2 regions of the Paenibacillus sp. cl141a genome follow, and region 1 is predicted to be linked to the other one. Evidence: predicted binding sites of a transcription regulator. Region 1 holds the regulator's gene; the other holds the start of a gene.

What was found. The regulator Rex, encoded in region 1, represses fermentation and respiration genes when NADH is low (regulators of the CRP and FNR family bind a similar motif). The targets are predictions, from matches to a motif close to TTGTGAAATATTTCACAA.
Region 2: BMX45_RS11560 (cytochrome ubiquinol oxidase subunit I) is a predicted target of Rex. The motif match lies at 8,046-8,063, and genes of this name have one in related genera.

Annotation. Positions count from the first base shown of each region.
Region 1 covers NZ_FNZO01000006.1:116,886-129,086, forward strand. Annotated here, with positions in the region: gene BMX45_RS17950 (hypothetical protein) at 1-361, opposite strand, end outside; gene BMX45_RS17955 (cell wall elongation regulator TseB-like domain-containing protein) at 619-1,137, opposite strand; gene BMX45_RS17960 (amidohydrolase) at 1,169-2,470, opposite strand; gene BMX45_RS17965 (redox-sensing transcriptional repressor Rex) at 2,445-3,110, opposite strand; gene dinG (ATP-dependent DNA helicase DinG) at 3,176-6,052, opposite strand; gene BMX45_RS17975 (hypothetical protein) at 6,223-6,828, opposite strand; gene panD (aspartate 1-decarboxylase) at 6,963-7,346, opposite strand; partial or broken gene panC (pantoate--beta-alanine ligase) at 7,365-8,228, opposite strand; gene panB (3-methyl-2-oxobutanoate hydroxymethyltransferase) at 8,225-9,112, opposite strand; gene BMX45_RS17990 (biotin--[acetyl-CoA-carboxylase] ligase) at 9,394-10,383, opposite strand; gene BMX45_RS17995 (CCA tRNA nucleotidyltransferase) at 10,370-11,668, opposite strand; gene bshA (N-acetyl-alpha-D-glucosaminyl L-malate synthase BshA) at 11,713-12,201, opposite strand, start outside.
Region 2 covers NZ_FNZO01000003.1:340,590-352,790, forward strand. Annotated here, with positions in the region: gene BMX45_RS11525 (DUF418 domain-containing protein) at 1-830, opposite strand, end outside; gene BMX45_RS11530 (response regulator transcription factor) at 972-1,691, shown strand; gene BMX45_RS11535 (sensor histidine kinase) at 1,688-3,460, shown strand; gene BMX45_RS11540 (MFS transporter) at 3,585-4,829, shown strand; gene BMX45_RS11545 (hypothetical protein) at 4,937-5,128, shown strand; gene BMX45_RS11550 (NAD(P)H-dependent oxidoreductase) at 5,149-5,493, shown strand; purine riboswitch at 5,601-5,702, shown strand; gene ade (adenine deaminase) at 6,054-7,856, shown strand; gene BMX45_RS11560 (cytochrome ubiquinol oxidase subunit I) at 8,145-9,548, shown strand; gene cydB (cytochrome d ubiquinol oxidase subunit II) at 9,535-10,551, shown strand; gene cydD (thiol reductant ABC exporter subunit CydD) at 10,551-12,201, shown strand, end outside.

The DNA.
Region 1 (12,201 bases):
ACTGCTTATTGTCCATCGCTTCGGCAACCGACAGCATCGCTTGCTCCCACCATTGATCCAATGCTCCCGAGGAATGGTCCTCCACCTGGATTCTCAATTCCCGCTTGCCGATCACGGACTTGCCTTCCTGCTTAATATGCTGAACCAGACCTTGTAAATTCGCATCCGGAGCCAAATCAAGATTCAAAGTCACGGTATCCTGTTTAATATCTATATGAGAACTTTTCACGCCATCGTATTGTGACACAACCGTTGCGAGCGGATTCTGCAAAGCCATCTGCCGATACAGAAACCAACCGCCAAAGAGGACTGATGCTGAGATCACGACAGTCAGCATGATAGGTACAATGCGCAGTTTCATGAAGTTCCTCCTTCAATTCCAATATGAAATTTTGTATAGCAATCGCAGCACAATAATACATATAACAGCGATATATTGCGACGCATGTAATTGATCTGCTCAATTCGTACAAGTACGAGTATATCACATCTTATATACTTTTTCATGCTTGTCTGTGAAAATATTTAGAACAGTTTTTCCAATTTATTTCTGTATGCGCTTACATGTTTATGTGCCAAAGAGGCATCCCTATAAGGGACGCCTTGTTATTTGTTTTCTTATTGATTAGGAAGAATAATATCATTTCCGATGGCGTTTCCGTCTTGAAAACGATAGAATCGGTAACCTCGCTGTCCGTTGTTTTCATATTGCAGCTGCCAGGCATACTCGCCTTCATACATTCCCGGCAGCAATCGCTTGATGACCGCACCCGGCATTTCGTTACGGATCTGGTCCCGCATCACGTCCTCTGACAGGCCCGTATTCAATAACACGGACTGAACGGCATCCGCCCCTTCAACAGGAACGTTATCGTCCGTAAACTTCACCCAAACCATACGGTCTTGATTGTCTTTATCTTTCCCGCTGACCACCCAGTAGTTATTGTCCTCGCCCCATACCGATTTATAGGTCTTGTCGGACGAGACCAATTGGCCATGCTGTTTCGCTGCAAGGATCGCCATTCTTTCTTCATTCCACGTATCTTTCATAACATAGGAATAATAGAGCTGTAGGCCAAGCAATAGCAGCAGGACGCCGGACACGCTCAGCAATATCCACTTCGTTTTTTTCTTCAAATCCGTCTTCCTCGCTCCCCTTGATTATTCCCTAGAGGGTTGTAAGACGCTCAAATGCACGCTGCGCTTCCCGGCGGATGCGTTCCTCGTCGAGCGTAAGGCTCGCGCCATTCTTCACCACCTGCTTGCCGTCAACCCATACATGCTCTACATCCTTCGCGCTGGCAGAGTAAATCGCGTGAGAAATATAGTCGGTCCGCGGAAGGAAATGCGCCTGATCCGTATTCAAAGCGATCATATCGGCTTTCATACCTACCGCGAGCGTACCGATATCCTCAAGGAAAGCGGACTTGGCTCCGTACTCCGTACCCATTCGAAGCGCTTCGGAGGCCGGAATGGCCGTCGGATCCCCGCTTACTCCTTTATGGATCAGGGCAGCCAGCCGCATCTCTTCGAACATATCCAGGTTATTGTTGCTAGCAGGTCCGTCGGTACCGAGCGACACCGTTACACCGGCTTTCAACAGCGCAGGTACGCGGGCGACTCCGCTGGCAAGCTTCAAATTGCTACCGGGATTATGCGATACGGCTACTTGATGCTTGGCCAAGACTTCGATTTCTTCATCGGTCAGATGAACGGCATGCGCGAGGAGCGTAGGACGGGAGAACATGCCCAGCTTCTCCAAATGGGCAACGGGGCGAAGCCCGTAGTCCTTAACATTCTGAGCCACTTCGGTTTCCGTTTCGGACATATGGGTATGCAAAGGCAGGTTCAAGTCATGGGATGCTTGAACGAATTTTTCGATGAAATCCGGCGGGCAAGTATAAGGCGCGTGCGGCGAGATCATCGTCGTAATTCTGCCGTCAGCCTTGCCATGCCAATCCTTCGCGAATGCCACCGCTTCGTCCAGCTTCTGCTGCTGTACCTCGGGCGGGCATAGACCGATTACGCCGCGCGTCAGGACGCCGCGCATTCCTGAGTCCTGGACAACCTTCGCGACCTGATCCATATGGTCATACATATCCACAAACGTCGTGGTTCCGCCCTTGATCATCTCCAGCACGGAGAGCGATGTGCCCCAATAAACGTCGTCTGACGTGAATTTGGCTTCCATCGGCCACATTTTTTCCTGAAGCCATACCTGCAACGCCAGATCGTCGCCATAACCGCGGAGAAGCGACATGGCGGCATGTCCATGCGTGTTCACCAATCCAGGCAGGAAAAACAGATGGGTTCCGTCGATAATCTCTGTTCCCTCTTCCACGACGGGCTCCTCTTCGCCCAGGTACGTGATCCGGTCGCTATCGACCACCATATATCCCCGAAGCACGGATTGGCCTTCCCCTAGTACTGCAAACGTTCCGTTCTTAACCATCCACTTCGTTGTTGTCATGTGCTGCATCCTCCTTGCCGTTATCCAAATAATAGGCCAAACTTTGCAAATCCGTTGTAAAATCAGCCGTATGAATCCGGATATGGGCCGGGGCTTTCAGGATGGTTGGCGCAAAGTTCAGAATCGCCTCGATCCCTGAGGCGATAAGCTGATTCGCTACGTTCTGCGCTTCGAAATCCGGAACGGTGATAATCCCGATTCGAATGCCGTGCTCATGAACCGTCTTCTCCAGCTCTTCCATCGGCTGTACGACCAAATTGTTAATTTTCATACCAACTTTGGGAGAATACGAATCGAAAATCGCCACAATCTTCATATTATCCTTCAGGAATGCATTGTAATTCGATAATGCATGTCCAAGATTACCGGCCCCGACCAATGCGACATTGATCTTCTGGTCCAGCTTCAGAATCTGGCGAATCTTCTCGATCAGATATGAAACATCATATCCGATCCCTTTCCGTCCAAAATCACCGAAATACGCCAGGTCCTTACGAATTTGAGCAGGATTGAGGTCCAGCTTCTGTCCCAGCTCCTGGGAGGAAACCGTGGAAACCTCCCTTTTCTGAAGCTCATTCAAATAGCGCAAGTATACAGGTAATCTGCGGACCACGGCTTCCGAAATTTTTTCCGATTTCATGCATGCTCCCCCTAATAATAGGTTAATAACTACATCTTTTTTTGTTGATCGTGCTTGGTTTCACTTTATTCAGCTCGGTTCCCCGCGCTTGCCTCTTCCTGCAGCCATTCCGAGATTCGGGGAACGATCCCCTCTGTCGGCATGTGCTCCATCTTCGGCCCCGGCAAGGAATATAAGAAATACTTCCCGTAATAGGATTCAATGACCCGGGTATCGTACACGATCACGATCCCTTTATCTTGTGCTGTTCGCACCAGGCGCCCAAACCCCTGTTTGAAACGAATGACCGCTTGCGGAACCGAAAGCTTCATGAAGGGATTCTTCTTCTGCTGCTGCAGCAGTTCGCTCTTGGCTTCGACCAAGGGGTGATTCGGCGGCTGGAACGGCAGCCGGACGATGGCTAGACAAGTCAGCGCCTCACCCGGGATGTCTACCCCTTCCCAGAAGGAGCTGGTGCCCAGCAGCACGGAAGCGCTGCTGTCCTGAAATCTTCGGATTAACTTGGTACGGCTGGTTCCGTCCATACCTTGTCCCAATACCGTGATGTCGCTTGATGCCAGCGCTTCTTTCAGCGGCTCGTGCACCTGGCGCAGCATCCGGTACGAAGTGAAAAGGACGAGCATGCGGCCATGCGTAGCCACGGCCGTATCGGCCAAAGACTTCACCAGCGTATTCACAAAGAGTGCATCCCCGACCGATCCCTTCACGCTCGGAAAATCGCGCGGCACGACAAGTAGGGCCTGTTCCCTGTAATTAAACGGGGACGGGAGCTGAACGGTGTTCAGGTTCCCCGCTTCAGCCGCTTCCTGAAGACCCAGGTTCTCGATCATGAACTGAAACGATTTGTCCACCGACAAGGTCGCCGATGTCAGAATCACGCTTTGTTTCTTGTCAAAAAACAATTCCTTCAAATGAGTGCTCACGTCGACGGGCACGGCATACAACTGCAGCGATTTGCTGCGGAAATTGCCGTTCGCCTCCATCCAGTAGACGGTGCCCTCATCGTTCAAGGCCATGAAGGAGCGCAGGTCTTCGCGATGCGCGGCCAGGTCCTTAAACAGGCCCGATAGGTCGGTTAACAGGCTGTCTGCGCTATAGTCATCCAAATCTTCCTTCATTTCGGCGATCAGCTTATCGCCCTTGCGTACGACATCGCCCAGCGTCAGATGAATTTGATGCTCCAGTTCGGCCATCGATTCCCAATCCTTCGGCTTCTTAAGCGGGGACAGGCGGAGCGAGAATTGGCCGGCATCTCCCGGAGAAGCGTCTCCGCGTTCCGGAAGCAGTCCGAACAATTGATCGCTGAGCCGATCCCAGTTCTCTTTTGCGGTAATCAGGTCCGGGTACAAACGGTCGATGACGGAAGACCATTCGACAGCCTTCTCGTGCGGCGAAGCTTGCAGCAGCTGGCGCAGAGCCGGGAGCTGCCCGCTTCGGCTGTCTTTGTACATGCGGGTCAAGGTATGGACCACCGAAAAATACTTTATCTGCAAGCCAAGGTGCTTGCCGGCGACATCCTCAAGATGATGCGCTTCGTCGATGACGAGGCGCTCATAGCTTGGCAGCAGCTGATGATTCGCCTTCACGTCGGTGAACAGCTTCGAATGGTTCGTAATGACGACATCCGCAATGCCTGCTTCATGCTTGGCCCTGTGATAATAGCATTTGCGGAACCAAGGGCAGGCGCGTCCAAGGCAAGAATCCGAATCGCTGGAGATGGTTTCCCAGAAATCCCCTCCGCGTCCGCCAAGGTTTAGCTCTTCATCATCCCCGTTCTCCGTCTGGGTCAGCCAGACCAGCATCTGGGCCGCCGTGATTACGTCTTCCTTCGGGGAATGAAAATCTCTTCTATTTATTTTATGTTCAAATTTTCTCAAACACAAATAATGTCCCCTGCCCTTGAAAATGGCCGCCTTAAAAGGAAAAGGAACAACCTGGGTGAGCAGGGGAATATCCCTGTCACGCAGCTGTTCTTGAAGGTTGATCGTATGCGTGCTCACCATAACCTTCTGTTCCTGCTTCACGCTTTGATAGATCGACGGCAGCAAATATCCAAGCGATTTGCCAGTTCCCGTGCCTGCTTCGATCAATAGATGTTTATTGTCATCCAGCGCCTGCATCACTTCCTGGAACATCATGTCCTGGGCATCCCTGCTCTCGTAATGAGGCAGCGTTTCCTTGAGGCGTTCACGAACATCGTTCATGTATTGCTCGAAGCTTACATCGGCCAAGGGGTTCGGCTCCGTCTCATCCCTGACAGGTGCTATATCGTTCCAATCATCCACCGCCAAGGCAAACTGGCGGTAGTACGTATGGGTGTCTCCCGCTTGTACGGCTTGGAGCTCCCTGTCGGAACGAATGCCGTCAAAGAACCAGGCCAAGTCGCTGTCCTCGTCGGCAAACAGGTCGCTTAAACGCTGAATGGTGAGCAGCGGAAGCTCATCGATCTCCTCCAAACATTTCAGCAGCGCATAGGCTGTAGCAAGCGCATCGCTGTCCGCCTGGTGCGGACGGTCATGCTCCAGGCCGAAATGAGAGGACACCATCCCGAGCTGGTAGGACGGGAGCGAGGGAAAGCATATTTTTAAGAAGTGCATCGTATCTAGAATACGGCCGCTGAACGGTAAATAGCCGCAGCGATCGAGCGCGTTTTGCAAAAAGTTAAAATCAAAAGCGACGTTATGTCCAACCAATACGACATCGTCGAGCATGGGCACAAGTTCCATCATCATTTCTTCCAATGACGGAGCATCCGCTACATCACTGTCGGAAATGCCGGTTAAACCGGTAATAAAAGGAGGGATCGGAATCCCGGGATTGACATAGGTGCCGTATACGCGGGAGATGCTTCGATCCTCTTCGATGATGGCCAGTCCAACCTGAATGATTTCATCTGCAGACTGGTTGCCCGTAGTTTCAAAATCCAATACGGCAAATTTCATTTCGATAAAATCCCTTTCCTCCAGACTAATTAACAGCATACCAGAAGTTGCGGGTTTTGAACATTCCGGGTAAAAAATCCCCTGCCTCTCTGTACCGCTCCCGTACGCAAAAAGCGATGCCAAAGTCTCAAGGGTGAGCTCTGGCATCGCTTCTTGTTGGGGCTTGATTTCTACAGCAAAGAGATCAACTGGCTGCCGTACTGGAGCTCGCCGCGATTCTGCTTGCAGACCTCCAGGTTGATCATGGGGTCGGGAAGCGTCGGATCGCTGTGAATCGCCAGTGCAAAATGTTCCTCGGCCTTTGCTTGTTGTCCATTCAACACCTCGATGCATCCAAGCGCATTGTGGATCATCGCCCGAAGCTTCCTGTTGTCAGCCAGGGGCAGGATGGAGATCAATACTTCGGATGCTTGGGCGGTTTGCCCCAAATACAGATGGGACATGGCAATGTACAACTTGATCAGAAGGCTGTCCGGAAATACCGCAGCGGCTGCATCAAACTGCTGTATGGCCGGCTGGAACATCAACAGCTTGTAGTAACCTTGACCGCGAACGAACGCATCAAGCTGCAATTCAGGCGCTTCGGTCGGCGGGAAAACCGGAGGCGACGCTGCACTCTCGCGGAAGATGGCCATTTTTTCTTCAAAATGCAGCCATTCCTCGATAATGCCCTCGCTCATGCTTTTGAGCATGTTCCAGTTTTGTACCAGCGCCTGTTTTTGGGGACCTTGAGCAGAAGGGTAATGCTTCACAATTTCATCTAACATGTTGTTCATTTCGGCGAATACATGTTGAAACATAGCTGCATCCCACCCTTAGCGGAAAAATGAGATCAGTCCGTCGACCTGAACTCATTTTCTGTAGAAGACGGTCTTTTCATCCCTTTAGCGTCCCGACACATTTTGGTTCTTCAGAGAATGGCGGCGTGAACTTCGCGATATTCCGTCGTAACCGGCTTATTTGATTCGTCGACGATCACGACCGTCGGGGTGTGATGGTCGTATTCCTCTTTGGACATCATGGCATAAGAAATGATAATAACGTTGTCGCCAGGCTGTACGAGCCGTGCGGCTGCCCCGTTCAAGCAAATGACGCCGCTGCCGCGCTCGCCTTTGATCACGTACGTTTCCAGACGGGCGCCGTTGTTATTGTTCACGATTTGAACTTTTTCATTCTCCAGAAGGTCTGCAGCCTCCATTAAATCCTCATCAATGGTAATGCTGCCCACATAGTTCAGATTGGCTTCCGTCACCGTTGCGCGGTGGATTTTGGATTTCATCATCGTTCTAAACATGGGATCCCCTACTTTTGGTTGAAGTAATGCATTGTCAATGAGACGGGTACGGCCAAAACGCACGGCCAGCGCCATGATGACGGTTCTGTCTTCATCCACAATGCGGTATGAATCTTCCACGGGCACAAGCTCCGGGAAGGTGAGCAATTCCGCGTAGTCAATATCAGCGAGTGGAGAGCGGGATATATAATCCCGAAGATGAGCGCGGATCTCTCCTGCCGTCGTCGCTTGTCCCTGCCGGATTGCCTCCTGAGCCGTCCGCAGCGAGCCCGACAGCACAAGCGCCTGTTCCCGCTCTTCCGGCTTCAGATAGACGTTGCGCGAGCTTAGGGCAAGGCCGTCGGATTCGCGAATGATCGGACATGGCACGATCGTCACATCCATATTCAAATCCCGTACCATTTGTTCTATGACGGCGACCTGCTGCGCATCCTTCATCCCGAAGAAGGCATAGTCAGGTTTTACGATATTGAACAATTTATTCACAACCGTGGTGACACCGTCAAAATGTCCGGGGCGGGAGGCCCCGCACAACAATGTCGTAATTTCCGCTACGGCAATTTTGGTTTTGGTCGGCTGAGGATACATTTCCTCTACCGCAGGAATGAATACCACGTCCACCCCTTCGGATTCCGCCAACGCCAGGTCACGCGCTTCATCCCGAGGGTAAGTTTCATAATCCTCGCCCGGTCCGAACTGAATCGGATTGACAAAGATACTGATAACCACCGTGCCTGACATTTCCCGCGCCTTCCGCATCAGGCTGGCGTGTCCTTCATGCAAATATCCCATCGTAGGCACGAGGCCTACCGGGCCTCTGCCAGATTCCAGCCGGTTCCAAAGCTCAGATCTTAAATCCGCAATCGTGCGAATCACTTTCATGATGTCGTGCCCACCTTCTCCTTTTGGCTTCCATATAATGCCGTTGTCGTTTCGGGAACGGCATTGTTCTCCGCCTTGAACACATGCTCCTCGGCCGGAAATGCGTGGTCCTTCACTTCCTTCACATACTGCGTGATACCCTCGCGGATAACGGAGCCGACATCGGCGTAGGTTTTCACGAAGCGTTTGTCCCGATAAGGGGACGCGTATTTCAATATATCATGGAATACCAGCACCTGGCCGTCACAATAACGACCGGCGCCGATGCCAATGGTCGGGATGCTCAGCGCTTTGGATATGTCGGCAGCCGCTTCTTCCGTAACCAGCTCCAACACGATAGCAAATGCGCCGGCCGCTTCAAGCGCCTTCGCATCGTTCATGAGCCGCTTGGCATCTTGGGCATCCTTGCCTTGAATCCGGTAGCCGCCGATCTGGTTTACCGACTGAGGCGTCAGCCCGATATGGCCCAGCACCGGGACCCCGGATTGTACGATCCGTTTTACGGTATCGGCGATTTCTTCGCCGCCCTCCATTTTTACGGCATGCGCATGACCTTCCTGCATCAATCTCCGTACGCCGCGCAAGCTTTCATCGATGCCTCCATGATAAGTCATGAACGGCATATCCGCTACGATGAACGTATCCTCGGCTCCGCGAGCGACGGCGCGCGTATGGTACACCATGTCGTCCAGCGTGACGGGAATCGTGGAGTTATACCCCAGCACGACGTTGCCGAGGGAATCGCCCACCAGTATCATATCAATATCCGCTTCTTCCGCCAGCTTGGCGGAAGGATAATCGTACGCGGTCAGCATCGTGATCGGTACGCCCTTCTTCTTCATGTTCTTCAGTTTCACGATGTTCAGTGGTTGTTTGCCTGCCATTGTGACACAGCCTCCCTGTGTGATGTAGTTAGACACAATAAAAAAAACCTTTTAGCACGTACTTGCTAAAAAGTCCGAAAGGCAAAAAAGAGTCACTCGCGATCGTCCCTTCTGTCTCGGTCCTTTCGGCTCAGAGCAGAATCCAACGTAACCGGCATAACAGTTATGAAGGTGTTCTAAATCATAATTCCCACTTGCTGCAGAGTGCAATTCGCTCATGGCGATACCGCCTCTATAGATGTAGTATATCAAATTCCAGCTCCGATTTCACCATGTTTCATTTACCTGGTATTAAAAAGAATATCGCCTGAATACACCGGAACGAGTTCACCATGCTGGTTGCGGACCAGCAGAGCGCCGTCCTGGTTGAGTCCCGTCGCAATCCCGCTAAAACGGTCACGGGCCGTCTGTACTTGAACCTCGCGGCCCACCGTTCCGGATAAAGCTTCCCAGAGCGAGGCTACGGGCTCGAAGCCCTGCTCGTTGTACAATTCGTATAAAACCTCCATCTCCGACATGATGGACTGGATCAGCGATGTCCGGTTGACGGTTTTCCCCCCGGCGATGCGAATCGATGTCGCAACGTTCCGCAATTCCTCCGGAAAATCCGCTTCTTTCAGATTCGCGCTGATTCCGATGCCGGCAATGCAGTAGCGTACTCTTTCATCTTCGGTTGCAGACTCCAGCAGAATGCCGCAAACCTTTTTGCCCTGGTACAGAATATCGTTCGGCCATTTGATGTCGGTTTGCACGCCAGCGGATTTAGCGATGGCGCGGCATACCGCCACGCCTGTCAATAAGGTAAGCTGCTGGGTTAGATGCAGCGGCTGCTTCGGCCTGAGGACCAGGCTCATCCATATGCCTTTGCCTCTCGGGGAATGAAATTTCTTTCCCATTCTGCCCCGGCCGCCCGTCTGCTCTTCCGAGATGACAAGCGTGCCTTCGGCTGCCCCTTCTTCCGCCAACTGCCGGGCATCCTCCTGAGTTGACGTCGTTTTGTCCAGCAGCTTGATCGATTTGCCGAAGTACCGACTGGTCATGCCCGCTGTCAGTTGATCCCAGCTCAGTCGGTCCGGCTCGTCCAACATGCGGTAGCCAAGCCGCGGAACGGCCTCGAAATCATACCCTGCATTCCGAAGCTTATTGATCTGCTTCCATACGGCCGTCCGGCTGATGGACAATTTTCGGCTAATCTCTTCCCCGGACATAAACTGACCGGCATTCTCCTGGAACATTTTCAGAAGTGCGTTGTCTTGATCATGATCCTTCATTATGAATTACCACCCGCTTTGCTTCTTCAATCAACGATTCCTTATCGTTGTTAATCAAACCTGCCGCCGCTTTCCCCAGCAGCAGCCCGAGAAGTTCCCCAAGCCACGGGCCTCCGCGTCTGCCAAGGGTCTCAAGCAATTCGCTGCCGGTGATGGCCAAATCCTTCAAGCTGCGGATCCGGAGATCCTGCAGCCACACGTCAAGCTGCCGGATGAAGGTCAGCGGAGCAGAAGACGCTCCCGTGTGATGCAGAGCCGTTTGCATTTCCAGCCATCCTTGGGCTGCCTCAACCCCATGGGCAAGGACTAGGCTGATCCACTTAAGCCTGCTGCTTCCGGCATCGCCCTCATTCGGTTGCTGCAGATAGGATTCATGCAGCGAGAGCAGTTTCACGATGGACTCCCGCTGCTTATTGGAAAACGTCCATGACCGCAGCAGCTCCTCTGCTTCCTGAGTTGTAATGCCGCATGCGAGCAGGAGCAAGGACCAACGGATCGTCGCGTGATCCGGTTCAATCCGCTCCATGGCTTCGATCGTCTTCCTATCATGCGTAGAATAGGGAAAGGGTGCTTTCATCCGGGAATGCAGTCCGCTGCGGACAAACATCTCCAATCCGCGCAGCGGGGACGGCCCAGCCAGAATTTTCTCGAATTCGCTGCGGATGCGTTCCATTGCAATCCAGCCTAAGGTGTCTCTCTCCGAGAGGATCCCTCTCCATGTACGGAGTGCGATGGAGAAACCGAACACGGAGGCAAAACGGATGCAGCGCACCATGCGCAGGGCGTCTTCCCGAAAACGAAGACGGGCATCGCCCACGCAGCGAATCACCTTCCGGTCAATATCCTCTCGTCCGCCGAACGGGTCAACCCAGGAACCGTCAATTCCTCTGGCCATGGCGTTCATGGTGAAGTCGCGCCGCCTCAAATCTTCCTTCACTTCGCCGACAAAAGCGACCTCCGTCGGATGACGATGGTCTTCATAACCGCTCTCCACCCGATATGTCGTCACTTCAAAAGACTGGCCTTCCATCAGCACCGTCACGGTTCCGTGCTTGATTCCTGTAGGAATTACTTTGGGGAAGACGGAACAGGTGACTTCCGGCAAGGCGGAGGTGGTAATATCCATGTCGCTGACCCTGCGCCCCATGTATTCATCGCGGACACAGCCTCCAACCCAATACGCTTCATGCCCATGCCGAAGCAGGGTGCGGATCACATCCGCACTCCGCTCGGCCATGTCGGGGTCCGCGTTGCGCCATCGAATCGAATTATACATATCTGCCATAGTTTCCCGTTCCTTTTATCCGAAAAACAACGAGAGGGTCGAGCTTAGCCGCAAACCGGCTTCAGCTCGCTAACCTCCCGTCCCAATACTCGGTAATAGATTTCCTCGTACTTGCCCCGTATCAATTCATTGCAGAACATCGTTGTGGAACGCTGCAGGCATGCCTTTCGCAGCCGTTCGCTAAGGGCTTCATCCTTACATATTTCAAGCACGTGCTGAGCCATCGAATGCGTGTCTCCGATTGGAGCCAGATACCCGGTTTCCCCATGGGTAACCAGCTCGGGAATGCCGCCTGCCGTGGATCCGACCGTCGGCACTCCGCATGCCATTGCTTCCAGGGCGACCAGGCCAAAGCTCTCTTTCTCGGATGGGAGCAGAAGCACGTCCGCCATCGAGATCACATGGGCAATCTCGTCTTGTTTGCCGAGAAAATGCACCTTGCCGCCAAGCCCCAGCTCATTGATCCGGCATTGGATCTTCGGAAGCTCTGGCCCTTCTCCGACTAACAGCAGTTTCGCGGGTACCTGCTCCTG
Region 2 (12,201 bases), on a different contig from region 1:
GGGCCGCCGAGCATCATCAGGACGCCGCTCCAGTTGTTCGTGGATTCTAGCATAACGCCTGCGGTTTTCAGCCCAAGCCCGACCGGAATGAGCAGCGACCATCTTAAATACAGCTTGATCTCCATGGACGGATGGAGGAAGCGCCCGCGTTTCGCGGCGACCATGCCGAACAGGAACATCGGCGCGCTCATCAGCGGGGCAATCAGGATCACCAGCAGCATCAGCCAGTCCGGGAGGTCGATGGGCATTTCCTCGGTTGATCGGAAGTTTAGGATCTCGCCATACGTGCCGCTCCCGTAGACTTCGATGGACTGCTTCACATAGTTCTCCATGCGCTCCGCTCCGCCTGCCGCAGGCTCCATGGAGCCGTACCCGAAGACGGCCATCAGCGCGAGCAAGAGAATGCCCCAGATCAAAATCGTTTTGGCCTTCCGTTTCACAAACAGCACCAGGAAGAGGCCGATCCCCCCATAGAACAGCAGAATATCGCCTTCCCAGACGAATATGGAATGCAGCAGGCCGAGTACGATCAGAAGAACCGACCTGCGGAAGAAGCTACGTCCGTATTTAAGCCCCTTGCCGATCAGGCTTTCCCGCATCTTGATCATGCTGTAGCCGAACAGGAACGTAAAGATAGGCATGAAGCTGCCCTCTACGAACACCTTGAGCATGTCGTGGCTGATCAGGTCCAGCGTGGAAGGCTGGAAGAAATGCAGCTCGTCTTTGCCGAACATGCCGTACTGGAAAATAAGCATATTGGCCATCAGGATGCCGAGCAAGCTCAAGCCGCGAATCGCATCCACGGCGGTCGAACGTTTATTTGAATTCATGTCAATCACCTCTGACACCAAGTATAAAGCTCCAAACGAAATAACTCGGAAACGGCATCCTAACTTTTTCTTAACACTTCCAGCATTTGTTTAACTCCTGTTAAGGTTGCTGTGCTAGCATAAATGTCGGGTGAGGATAAAATGGATCAAACGCGAATTTTAATCGTAGACGACGAACCTTCCATTGTGAAAATGCTGCAGATGGTGCTGCGCAAGGAAGGCTTTAACCGAATATACACGGCTTCCAGCTGCAAGGAAGCGCTCAGCGAAATCGCAACGCACGGAGCGGATATCGTGCTGCTGGATGTCATGCTGCCGGACGGCACGGGATTTGATCTCTGTCCGCAGATCCGTTCCTATGGCAGCCCGCACATCCTGTTCCTGACGGCTAAGGCGTCGGATCTGGATGTGCTGACCGGCTTTGCGATGGGCGGTGACGATTATGTCACCAAGCCCTTTAATCCGCTGGAGATCGCTGCAAGGATCAAGGCGCGTCTGCGCCGGGGCGGCTTTGGGCCGGCCGCCGCGGCAGAACAGCCGGCGATTCAGCGCGCATGGGATTTCGGCCGGTTCAAGGTCGACGAATCCGCAGGCGAGCTGACGGTGCTGGGAGAGCCCGTGCCTTGTCCGGCGCAGGTCTTTCAGCTGCTGCTGTATTTTTGCAAGCATCCCGGGGTCGTATTCTCCAAGTCGCAGCTGTACGAAGCGGTGTGGGGCATCGACGGCATGGGCGAGGACAACACCGTCATGGTGCATATCCGCCGCATCCGCGAGCGCATCGAGGAGGACCCGAGCAACCCGCAGTATCTGCTGACGGTCCGGGGGCTTGGGTACAAGCTGGTCAAGGAGAAAGCGCGATGAGGCTGCGCAGAAGGCTCGCCTTCCATTTTACATACCAATTAATTGCTTTCTCGGCGTTTATGTTTTGCTTTCTGATTGTGCTCTTATTCTTCTTGATCAAACATGTCAGCGACGATGAGATCAAGCGCAACTTTCCGACAGGCGTCTTGAACAGCATCGTGACGGAGACGGTAACGGAGAATGGCGAGGTGCAGCTGGAGGAATATTGGAAGCTTCTGCTTCAGGAGAAGGATATGTGGCTTCAAGTGGTGGATATGGAGGGAAACGTGATTCACTCCACGAACACGGCTTCGGATGTTCCGTCAACGTACTCGGTAAGCACCTTGCTTGAGATCAAGGAGAAACGCCGCCTCGGCGAGTATACGATGGATTGGCAGATGGATCTGACCTATGAGGAGCCGCTATTGTTTCTGATCGGACGCATCGATGAGAGCTCGGATCATCTTCGGGAATGGGTTGCCCGTTATCAGGACGGCGGCAGGGTGAGGCCGGAGGATGAGGCTCCGCTTCGCCGCGATTTAGCCGGTCTGGGTGGATATTTGCATGTCATTGACCGGGAGGGCCGCGTTGTCCAAGCGATTGGGGCGGGTTCCGACAACAAGGTAAGCTACCATCCGCTGGAGATCATCACCATGCAGGAGCAGCCGGGCACGTATTCCACGCATATCGCGGTCTACCGCGATGCGGCCAGCGGCAACACCTGGGTGTATCATACGCCGCAGGATGGGGTGCTGGAGAAGCGGCCGATGATGAACGAGCTGATTCGCGTGGCGTTGTGGACGATGATCTGCGTGCTTGTGCTGTCGCTTGGAGTGGCGATATGGCATGGATACCGGTACAGCCGTCCGCTGCTGCTGTTTACCGGATGGTTCGAGCGGATGGGCAGCGGAGCTTATGAGGAAGTGCTGACGCCGAAGGACCGGAAGCGGGTCTTCCGCAAGAGCGGAAAGCTTCGCATGCGCTACAAGCTGTACAAAGAAGTCATCCATTCCTTTTATAAAATGGCGGAGCAGCTGGCCGAAACCGAACGGGAACGGGAGCGGCTCGACCGGAATCGGGAAGAATGGATGTCCGGGATATCGCATGACCTGCGCACGCCGTTATCCTCCATTCAGGGCTACGGTTATATGCTGGAGAGCGCGCCGCAGGATTGGAGCCAGGAAGAATTGCGTGAGATGGGAACCGTGATCCGGGAGAAAGGCGCCTACATGCTGGAGCTGATCAATGACTTCTCGCTCGTCTTCCGTCTGAGAAGCGAAATCCGTCCGCAAGAGCTGATTCGGCTTGACCTGAACGAGCTGGTGCGCCGCTGCGTGCTGAAATACGTCAACGATGCCACGCTGGATGCCAATTTCAACTATATCGGCGGTGAAGAGGAGCTGCTCATCGACGGCAATGCCAAGTGGCTGCAGCGGTTAATGGATAACCTGATCACGAATGCCGTGAAGCATAATCCGGATGGGGTAAACGTTGAGGTCCGGGTAGAGAGGCGTCCCCGCGGCGCGGCGATCGTGGTTGCGGATCAAGGCGTGGGAATGGACGAGGAAACCCGCTGCAACCTGTTCGAGCGTTACTACCGGGGAACGAATACCGAAGAGAGCATGGACGGCTCGGGTCTCGGGATGAGCATTGCGAAAGCGATTGTCGAGGCGCATCGGGGCCGGGTAAGCGTATGGTCGGAAGTGGGCAGGGGAACCACCATTACCGTTCTTTTGCCTGAGGCTGCGGCGCAAGAAGATGAGGGGCCGAATTCGCGCGGGAAGGTGTAGCCCTGGGCTTGGATCGACATATTCCGAATCGCTTCAAAAATCCTGCAACTTTCCTATCCTGCTTCTGCCCCGGGTGCGCTATAATGACTAGGCAACGAATTATACTTCATGTCCGGAGGATATTATGGGTTCAACTTCGTTTCGGCAATTGACCGGCAATGCGCGGGGCTGTCTCGTCTACGAGCCGCTGTTTCTAATCCCTTACAGCATGTTCACGACGTACACCTCCATCTACATGTACCAACTGGGGGTAACCGAGACGGGGATCGGCTGGATTACCTCGATCGGTCTGCTTGTGCAGGTGCTGTCCTCGTTTCTCAGCGGGTATTTAACGGACCGTTTGGGCCGAAAAAAAGCGCTCCTTTACTTCGATGTGCTGAGCTGGAGCGTGGCCACGCTGCTCTGGGCGGTCTCCCAGAACTTCTGGTTTTTTGTGATCGCCGCCGTCATCAACGGCTTTCAGAAGGTGCCGCATACCGCCTTTTACTGTTTGCTGGTGGAGGATACGGCGCCGAAGGAGCGTACCTATGTCTTTACGCTACTGCAGCTGATTAGCGTCGTCGGCGGATTGTTTGCACCGCTCGGCGGGCTGCTGGTGTATCATTTCTCGCTGGTGCCCGGAGTGCGCATCATGTTCGTCCTTGCCTGTATCCTGATGACGATCCAGTTCATTGGGCGCCATTATGCGACAAGGGAGACGGAGATCGGGTACCGCAAAATGAAGGAAACGAAGGCGATGGGCCTGCGGGAAGGGATGTCCGACTATGTCCAGGTGATGAAGAGCATGCTGGGCAATCCGCTGCTGATGATGATCTTCGGCGTTTATATCCTGTTTAATTTTCAGATGACGGTGAAGACAACCTACGTCTCCATCTTCATGGTGGAATATTTGCATTTGGGCAGCGGCCTGATCTCCGTTTTTCCAGCCTTCTCCTCCGTCATTATGCTGATTTTCATGCGGTGGATCATGCCCCGGATCGGGGAGCGGCACGTGCACCGGACGATGGTATGGGGCTTTGTCATCTCGGTATTGTCCAATGTCATGCTGGTGTTTGCACCGCAAGGAGATCTGCTGGTACTGAGCCTGAGCACCGTCATTGCCGCATTCGGCACGATGATGACGTATCCGTATCTGGAGACGGCGGTGGCCAATGCCATCGACGACGAGAACCGCGCCAAAATATTCGCGCTGCTCCAGGTGCTCATCCTCATCGTCATTTCGCCTTCCGGCATCATTGGCGGCTGGGCGTACGGCATCGATCCGAGAATTCCGTTCCTGCTTGTGGCCGGCGCATTTGTCATCAGCATTCCGCTCATGCTGCTGTACAGCAACAAGATAAAGGCCGCTCCCATCGAAGCGGGGATTTAGCTTGGACAGGAGGGCCGAGCCCAAGACTGGCATGCGATTTTAGCGATATATACGAAACGTAAAGAGTACGTACGAAGAGAGGCACCCTAAGTTTTGGGTGCCTTTTTTTGCCTCTTATTGGACGCCAACCCCTTGATGCTTTGGAGGATCTGCTCGAGCAAGCGGTGCTGCAGCGGGATATTCCGCTGCAGAAGACGCGGTTAACCGCCGTGCTGATCATCGGTGCATTCAGTCAGCTTGCGATATCCACGATGCAGGGGAGCTGGAAGAACCGCTGTCGCCGCTGGCACCTGAAGTGACGGGCATTTATTAAGTGTTTTTGTATCCGAATTGGTGGGGCGGCATGCCGGCACTGCTCAAAGGGTTCATCGATAGGGTTTTTCTGCCGGGATTCGCCTTTAAGTACCGCCGGAACTCGCCTTTGCCGGAGCAGCTGCTCAAAGGGAAGACGGCTCGTCTGATCGTCACGATGGATTCGCCGTACGTCTACTACCGGTTCTATCTCGGACAGCCGGGACATCAGATGATGAAGCATTCCATTCTGAAGTTCTGCGGCGTGGGCACCGTCCGTGCCACGAACATTACCCAGCTTCGCAAAATGCCCGATACCGCAAGAAACCAATGGCTCGAGCGTGTGCGGAGAATGGGACGGAAATTGGCGTGATCGGGTAATAGGGGCGATGTGCAGTTCCTTCCAATGGCTTGACTTCTCGGGCAGGAGGATTATAATTCTTACAACAAATGAAACGACCAAAGAATTGAATGGGTCATGTGTTCAAAATCAAATCTTGATGTATATGCCGGGGAATAGGGCCCAGGCGTTTCTACCAGGTTACCGTAAATGACTTGACTACATGAAGGTTGAGAATCCGCTCCCCAAGTCCGGCTTCGCTTAAACATCGAAGCCGGGCTGCAAGATCGCCTGAAATGGGATCTAAGCACGTTTTAACGGATGGGGTGATGTGCAGACTATTAGCAATGCATGGCTGCCGTGCGTGACTTCTCTTCCTCAATGGATATAGTTGCAGGCAACCCGGGCAGATACGCTGTCCGGGTTGTTTGGCGTGTTACGCAAGATCGATTTTGTGCTTTTACCGGTTCATTATAAGAAAAACGTCTATCGACGACCGAAGTAAGAAGAAGTTTTTATTGCGATATCAGGAAGTCGCAAGCTTCAAAGTAGATACTTTCTGATATCTAAAAAAAGGGGAGCGTGCAATCATCATGAGTTCAATCCAGAGACAGAAACGATACGAGGTCAGCCAGCAGCTGGGGAAGGTTGCCATGGGACAAGAGCCAGCGGATCTGGTCATCAAAAACGGCACGCTGGTCAATGTGTTTACGGGCGAGCTTCAGGAACGGATAGACGTGGCGATGGCGTGCGGGCGCATCGCTTATATCGGCAGCGCCGATCATACGATCGGAGAGGGGACGCAGGTGATCGAAGCGAATGGGCGCTTCATCTCGCCGGGTCTGCTGGACGGCCATATGCATGTGGAGAGCACGATGCTGACCGTAACGGAGTTTGCCAAAGCGGCCATCGTTACGGGAACGACCGGGGTTTATATGGATCCCCATGAGATCGCCAACGTATTCGGCATGGAGGGCGTGCGCTGGATGCACGAGGAAGGGCAGCAGCTGCCCATGAAGGTGTTCACCACCATTCCTTCCTGCGTACCGGCGACGTTCGATCTGGAGGATGCCGGGGCGCAGCTGGGGGTAGCCGACATCGAGGAAGGGCTGACTTGGCCCGGCGTCGCCGGGCTTGGCGAAGTGATGAACTTCCCGGGCGTCGTATACGGCGATCCGACCATGAGCGGAGAGATCGAAGCCACGCTGCGTGCGGGCAAGACGGTGACGGGGCATTTTCCGGCCGAGGATGACCGGATGCTACAAGCCTATCTGGCAACCGGCGTCAGCTCCGATCATGAGACGGTAACGAGAGAGCAGGCTTTGGAAAAGGTTCGCCTCGGTATGCATCTGATGATCCGCGAAGGTTCGGCTTGGCAGGATGTGAAGGAAGTGATTAAGGTGGTAACGGAGGACAAGGTACGTACCGACAATATCTCCTTGGTCACGGATGATGTGTATCCGCAGACGCTGCTGCGGCTCGGCCATATGAACCATGTGGTCCGCCGCGCTATGGAGGAGGGCGTGGACCCGGTTACGGCGATCCAGATGGGCACGATCAACGTGGCTCGATATTTCGGCATGGACATGGAGCTCGGCAGCATTTCACCGGGCAAAACGGCTGATATTTTGCTCATTGACGATCTGAAGAGCATGGTGCCTTCGGTGGTGATCACGGATGGCGAAGTGGTCGCGGAGAACGGCCGTCTCGTGAAGGCATTCCCGGCGTTTTCGTATCCGGAAAAAGCCTTTCAATCGGTTCGGCTGCAGCGTTCGCTTACCGCCGGCGACTTTCTGCTGCGCAGCAAGTTCGATGCGGCACGTACGGAAGTGAACGTGGTGCGCGTCATCGAGAACAGTGCCCGTACCGCCAAAATGACCGCGGTGCTCGCGGTTGAGCAGGGCGTCATCCAGCCGGACCTGGGCCAGGACGTGGTTCAGCTGGCATGCATCGAGCGCCACGGCGCAACCGGGCAAATCTCGCTCGGCTTTGCGAGTGGCTTCGGACTTCAGTCAGGCGCGGTTGCTTCCACGGTGGCGCACGATAGCCACAACCTGCTCGTGATGGGCACGAACGCCGAGGATATGGCGCTTGCGGCGAACGAACTGGCAGCATGCGGAGGCGGCATGATCGTGGTACAGAACGGCCAGGTGCTGGCGAAAGTGGCAATGCCGATTGCGGGCTTGCTGGCGGACCGTCCGGTCGAGGTCGTGGCCGAGGAAGTCGCTGCCCTGGAGGAAGCCTGGAAACAGCTCGGCTGCTCGATCCACGCGCCGTTCATGACGTTCTCGCTCATTGCGCTTCCGGTCATTCCGGAGATCCGCATTACCAATCGCGGGATCGCGGATGTGACGGAATTCAAGCTCATCGAGACGGAGATCGGCGCGGTTCAATAAGGGTGGCACATACATTAAAGCAGGCTGGCCTACATGGCTGACCTGCTTTTTTAGTGCGTAAATACTGAGTTTAGCCTGTGAGTGGATGCCGCAAGCCACGCTTCTATGGATAATCCTCACATAATCCATTGCCTACTTAGTGATTTCCGTCACAAATTGATAACTTTTTCACCTATTTCGGTCTTTATATTGTGATGTTTATCACAATCCATAAGAGCGCGGTCTGCGACAATACAAAAAGAATCAAATTTGAAGTGATCACGTGAGCTAAAGGAAGGGGTATCTTTTATGGATCCGGTTATGCTGGCGCGAATTCAATTCGCATCGACAACCATTTTTCACTTTATTTTCGTACCGTTATCCATCGGATTGGCGTTTCTGATCGCCATCATGGAGACGATGTATGTTGTCAAGGGCCAGGAAGTCTACAAGAAAATGGCCAAGTTCTGGGGAAAGCTGTTCCTGATCAACTTTGCGGTGGGGGTGGTGACAGGGATTCTGCAGGAATTCCAGTTCGGGATGAACTGGTCGGATTACTCGCGCTTTGTCGGGGACGTGTTCGGCGCACCGCTTGCGATCGAAGCCCTGCTGGCGTTTTTCCTAGAGTCGACGTTTATCGGGCTGTGGATATTCGGGTGGGACCGGTTATCCAAGAAGGTCCATCTGCTCAGCATCTGGCTGGTGTCCTTCGGCACTCTGATGTCCGCCTTCTGGATCCTGGCAGCGAACTCGTTCATGCAGCGTCCGGTCGGATTTGAGATCAACAATGGACGGGCGGAGATGAACGATTTCTTCGCGCTGATCACGAACGGTCAGCTGCTGGTGGAATTCCCGCACACGATCTTCGGGGCGCTGGCAACCGGGGCTTTCCTGGTAGCGGGGGTAAGCGCGTATAAGCTGCTGAAGAAGCAGGATTGGGATTTCTTCAAAAAGTCATTCCACATCGCCATCGTGGTCGGTCTCATCACCTCCATTCTGGTTGCGGTATTCGGCCACCAGCAGGCGCAGTATCTGGTGGATACGCAGCCGATGAAGATGGCCGCCGCCGAGAGCTTGTGGGAAACGAGCGACGATCCCGCGCCTTGGACGGTCATCGCTGCCATCGATCCGGATAAGCAGGAGAACACGATGGAGTTCAAAATCCCGTATTTGCTCAGCTTTTTGTCCTACAGCAAATTTTCCGGCGAAGTCATCGGCATGAAGGAGCTGCAAGCCCAATATGAGCAGGAATACGGTCCTGGAGACTATATTCCGCCGGTCCGCACCACTTTCTGGAGCTTCCGGATTATGGTGGCTGCCGGCAGCGTCATGATTCTGCTGGGATTGTACGGAGCGTGGCTGATGCTGCGCAAAAAAGTCGAGAAGGCCGGCAAATGGTTCCTCAGACTGATGCTGTTTGGCATTTCCCTGCCGTTCATCGCCAACACATCGGGATGGATCATGACGGAGATCGGACGCCAGCCTTGGACGGTATTCGGGCTGATCACCACGGAGAACAGCGTTTCGCCGAACGTAAGCGCAGGCTCGATCCTGTTCTCGCTCATCATGTTTACCGCCATTTATGCGGTGCTGGCAGCCGTGATGGCCTATCTGTTCATCAAAGTCATTAAGAAAGGACCGTATGCGGCGGAGGAAGACGATCACCACGCAAGCGATCCGTTTAATAAGGAGGACTACAATGCTGTCTCTTAACGAACTGTGGTTTGTGCTCGTCGCCGTATTGTTTATCGGGTTCTTCTTCCTGGAGGGCTTCGATTTCGGAGTCGGGATGTCCACGCAGCTGCTGGCCAAGAACGATACCCAGCGCCGGGTGCTGATCAACTCGATCGGCCCGTTCTGGGACGCCAACGAGGTCTGGCTGCTGACGGCGGGCGGCGCGATGTTCGCGGCCTTCCCGAACTGGTATGCCACGCTGTTCAGCGGCTTCTACATCCCGCTTGTCTTTCTTCTGCTGGCCTTGATCGGGCGCGGCGTGGCATTTGAATTCCGCGGCAAGGTGGGCGATGTCCGCTGGAAACGGGTATGGGACGGAGCGATCTTCACCGGAAGCGTGCTTCCGCCATTCCTGCTCGGCGTTGTTTTTGCCTGCCTGATCCAGGGGCTCCCGATTAACGAAGAGATGCAGCTGCATGCCGGATTCTTCGATGTCGTGAATCTTTATACGGTGGTCGGCGGGTTGACGATGGTGATGCTCTGCCTGCTGCATGGCTTGATGTTCACGACGCTGCGCACGCTGGGGGATCTCCAGGAACGGGCGCGCCGCATGGCCCGGAGACTTCTGATTCCTGTTGCGGCCCTATTCGTGGCGTTCGGGGTGATGACGTATTTCATGACCGATATCTTCGAGAAGCGCGGCGTGGCGTTAACCGTCCTGCTGGTGCTGGCCCTGCTTGCATTCCTGCTGGGCGGATATTTCATGAACGTCAAGCGGGACGGCTGGGCTTTCGGGATGACCGGCGCGGTCATCGCACTCTTGGTAACGTCCGTATTCGTGGGCTTGTTCCCGCGCGTGATGGTCAGCTCCATCAACGCAGCATTTGACCTGACCGTTTATAATGCGGCCTCCGGACCGTATTCCCTCAAAATTATGACGATTGTGGCCGTATCGCTGCTGCCGTTTGTTTTGGGCTATCAAATTTGGAGTTACTTCGTTTTCCACAAACGGGTACATGAGAAGGAGCATCTGGAATACTGATGGGAAAAGATCTGCTGGGATACAAAGGCGCCAAGACGGTATTCTTCCTTGTCGCCGTATGTACCCTGGCACAGAGCATGGCCATCCTTCTGCAAGCCAAATGGCTGGCGGAAGCCGTATCCGCCCTGTTTGCGGGATCAACGCTGCAGGAGCAGGGGGAGATCATTGCCTTGTTCCTGCTTGCATTTCTGGCACGCCACGGGATCTCGGTCGTGCAGCAAGGAATCGCGCAGCGCTTTGCCGAGGAGACGGGCACGAGCCTGAGAAAGCAGCTGCTGGAGGAGCTGTTTCGGAACGGGCCGTCCTTTGTCCGGTCGAAAGGAACAGGCAATGTGGTTACGCTTGTGCTGGAGGGCATCGGCAAGTTCCGCAAATATGCGGAGCTGACCATACCTCGCATGATGGGGGCGGGCATTACCCCGGCGCTGGTATGGCTGTACGTTTTCATGACGGACCGGATCTCGGGCATTATTCTGCTGGTGACCATGCCGATCCTGATCGTGTTTCTCATCCTCGTGGGACTTGCCGCGAGAAAGCAGACCGAGCGGCAGCTGGATTCCTACCGGATGCTGTCCAATCATTTCGTGGATTCGCTGAGAGGGCTGACCACCCTGAAGTTTCTGGGACAGAGCCGCAAGCACGGCGCGAGCATACAGCAGGTCAGCGAAGGGTATCGTGCAGCTACCATGCGGACGCTGCGCGTGGCGTTTCTGTCCTCTTTTGCGCTGGATTTCTTTACGATGCTGTCCGTGGCATCGGTTGCGGTAAACCTGGGCCTGCGCCTCATTAACGGCAGCCTGGAGCTGCTGCCCGCGCTGCTTATCCTGATCCTGGCACCGGAGTATTTCCTGCCGGTGCGCATGGTCGGAGCGGACTTCCACGCCACGCTGGACGGCAAGCAGGCAGGGGAGGCGATGCGATCCATCATCCGGGAAGCCCGAAAGGGGCACACGAGCGGAAGCTCGGGTCCTGTTGCTGCGGAGGGTTCGGCTAACGACGCAGGTCTATTCGAGCCAACGGGAGTGCTTGAAGCCCCGGCGGCAGAAACGATGGGACGAACCTCAACAGGCCTAACATTTAAAATTCAAAATAATTTCTCGGGCCCCAGCCGCAGACCGCAGACAACATTCCGATGGGAAAAGGACAGCGTGCTGGAGCTCTCCGGTATCGGCCTCAGACATGAAGAACAAGGGCCGGCTTCATTGGAGGAGGTCACCTTCCGAATACCGGGACAACGCAAGATCGGCATCGTCGGGGAGAGCGGAGCCGGCAAATCCACGCTGATCGAGCTGTTAGGCGGCTTCATGGCGCCAACATCCGGAGCGATGGCGTTGAACGGCGTGAAGCTGGCAGAATCGAACCGAAGCGAGTGGCGGTCGGAGGTCACCTATATGCCGCAGCAGCCGTATTTGTTTGGGGCAACCTTGGAGGAGAACGTGCGCTTTTATGCGCCGGAGGCGTCCAGAGCTCAAGTGGAAGCGGCGGTGCAGGCGGCCGGTCTGTCGGAGCTGGTAAAAAGCTTGCCGGACGGCCTTGCGGAGATGATCGGCGGCGGCGGACGCGCTTTAAGCGGCGGCCAGGCACAACGCGTGGCTTTGGCCAGGGCGCTGCTCGGCGGCCGGCAGGTTCTGCTGTTGGATGAGCCGACGG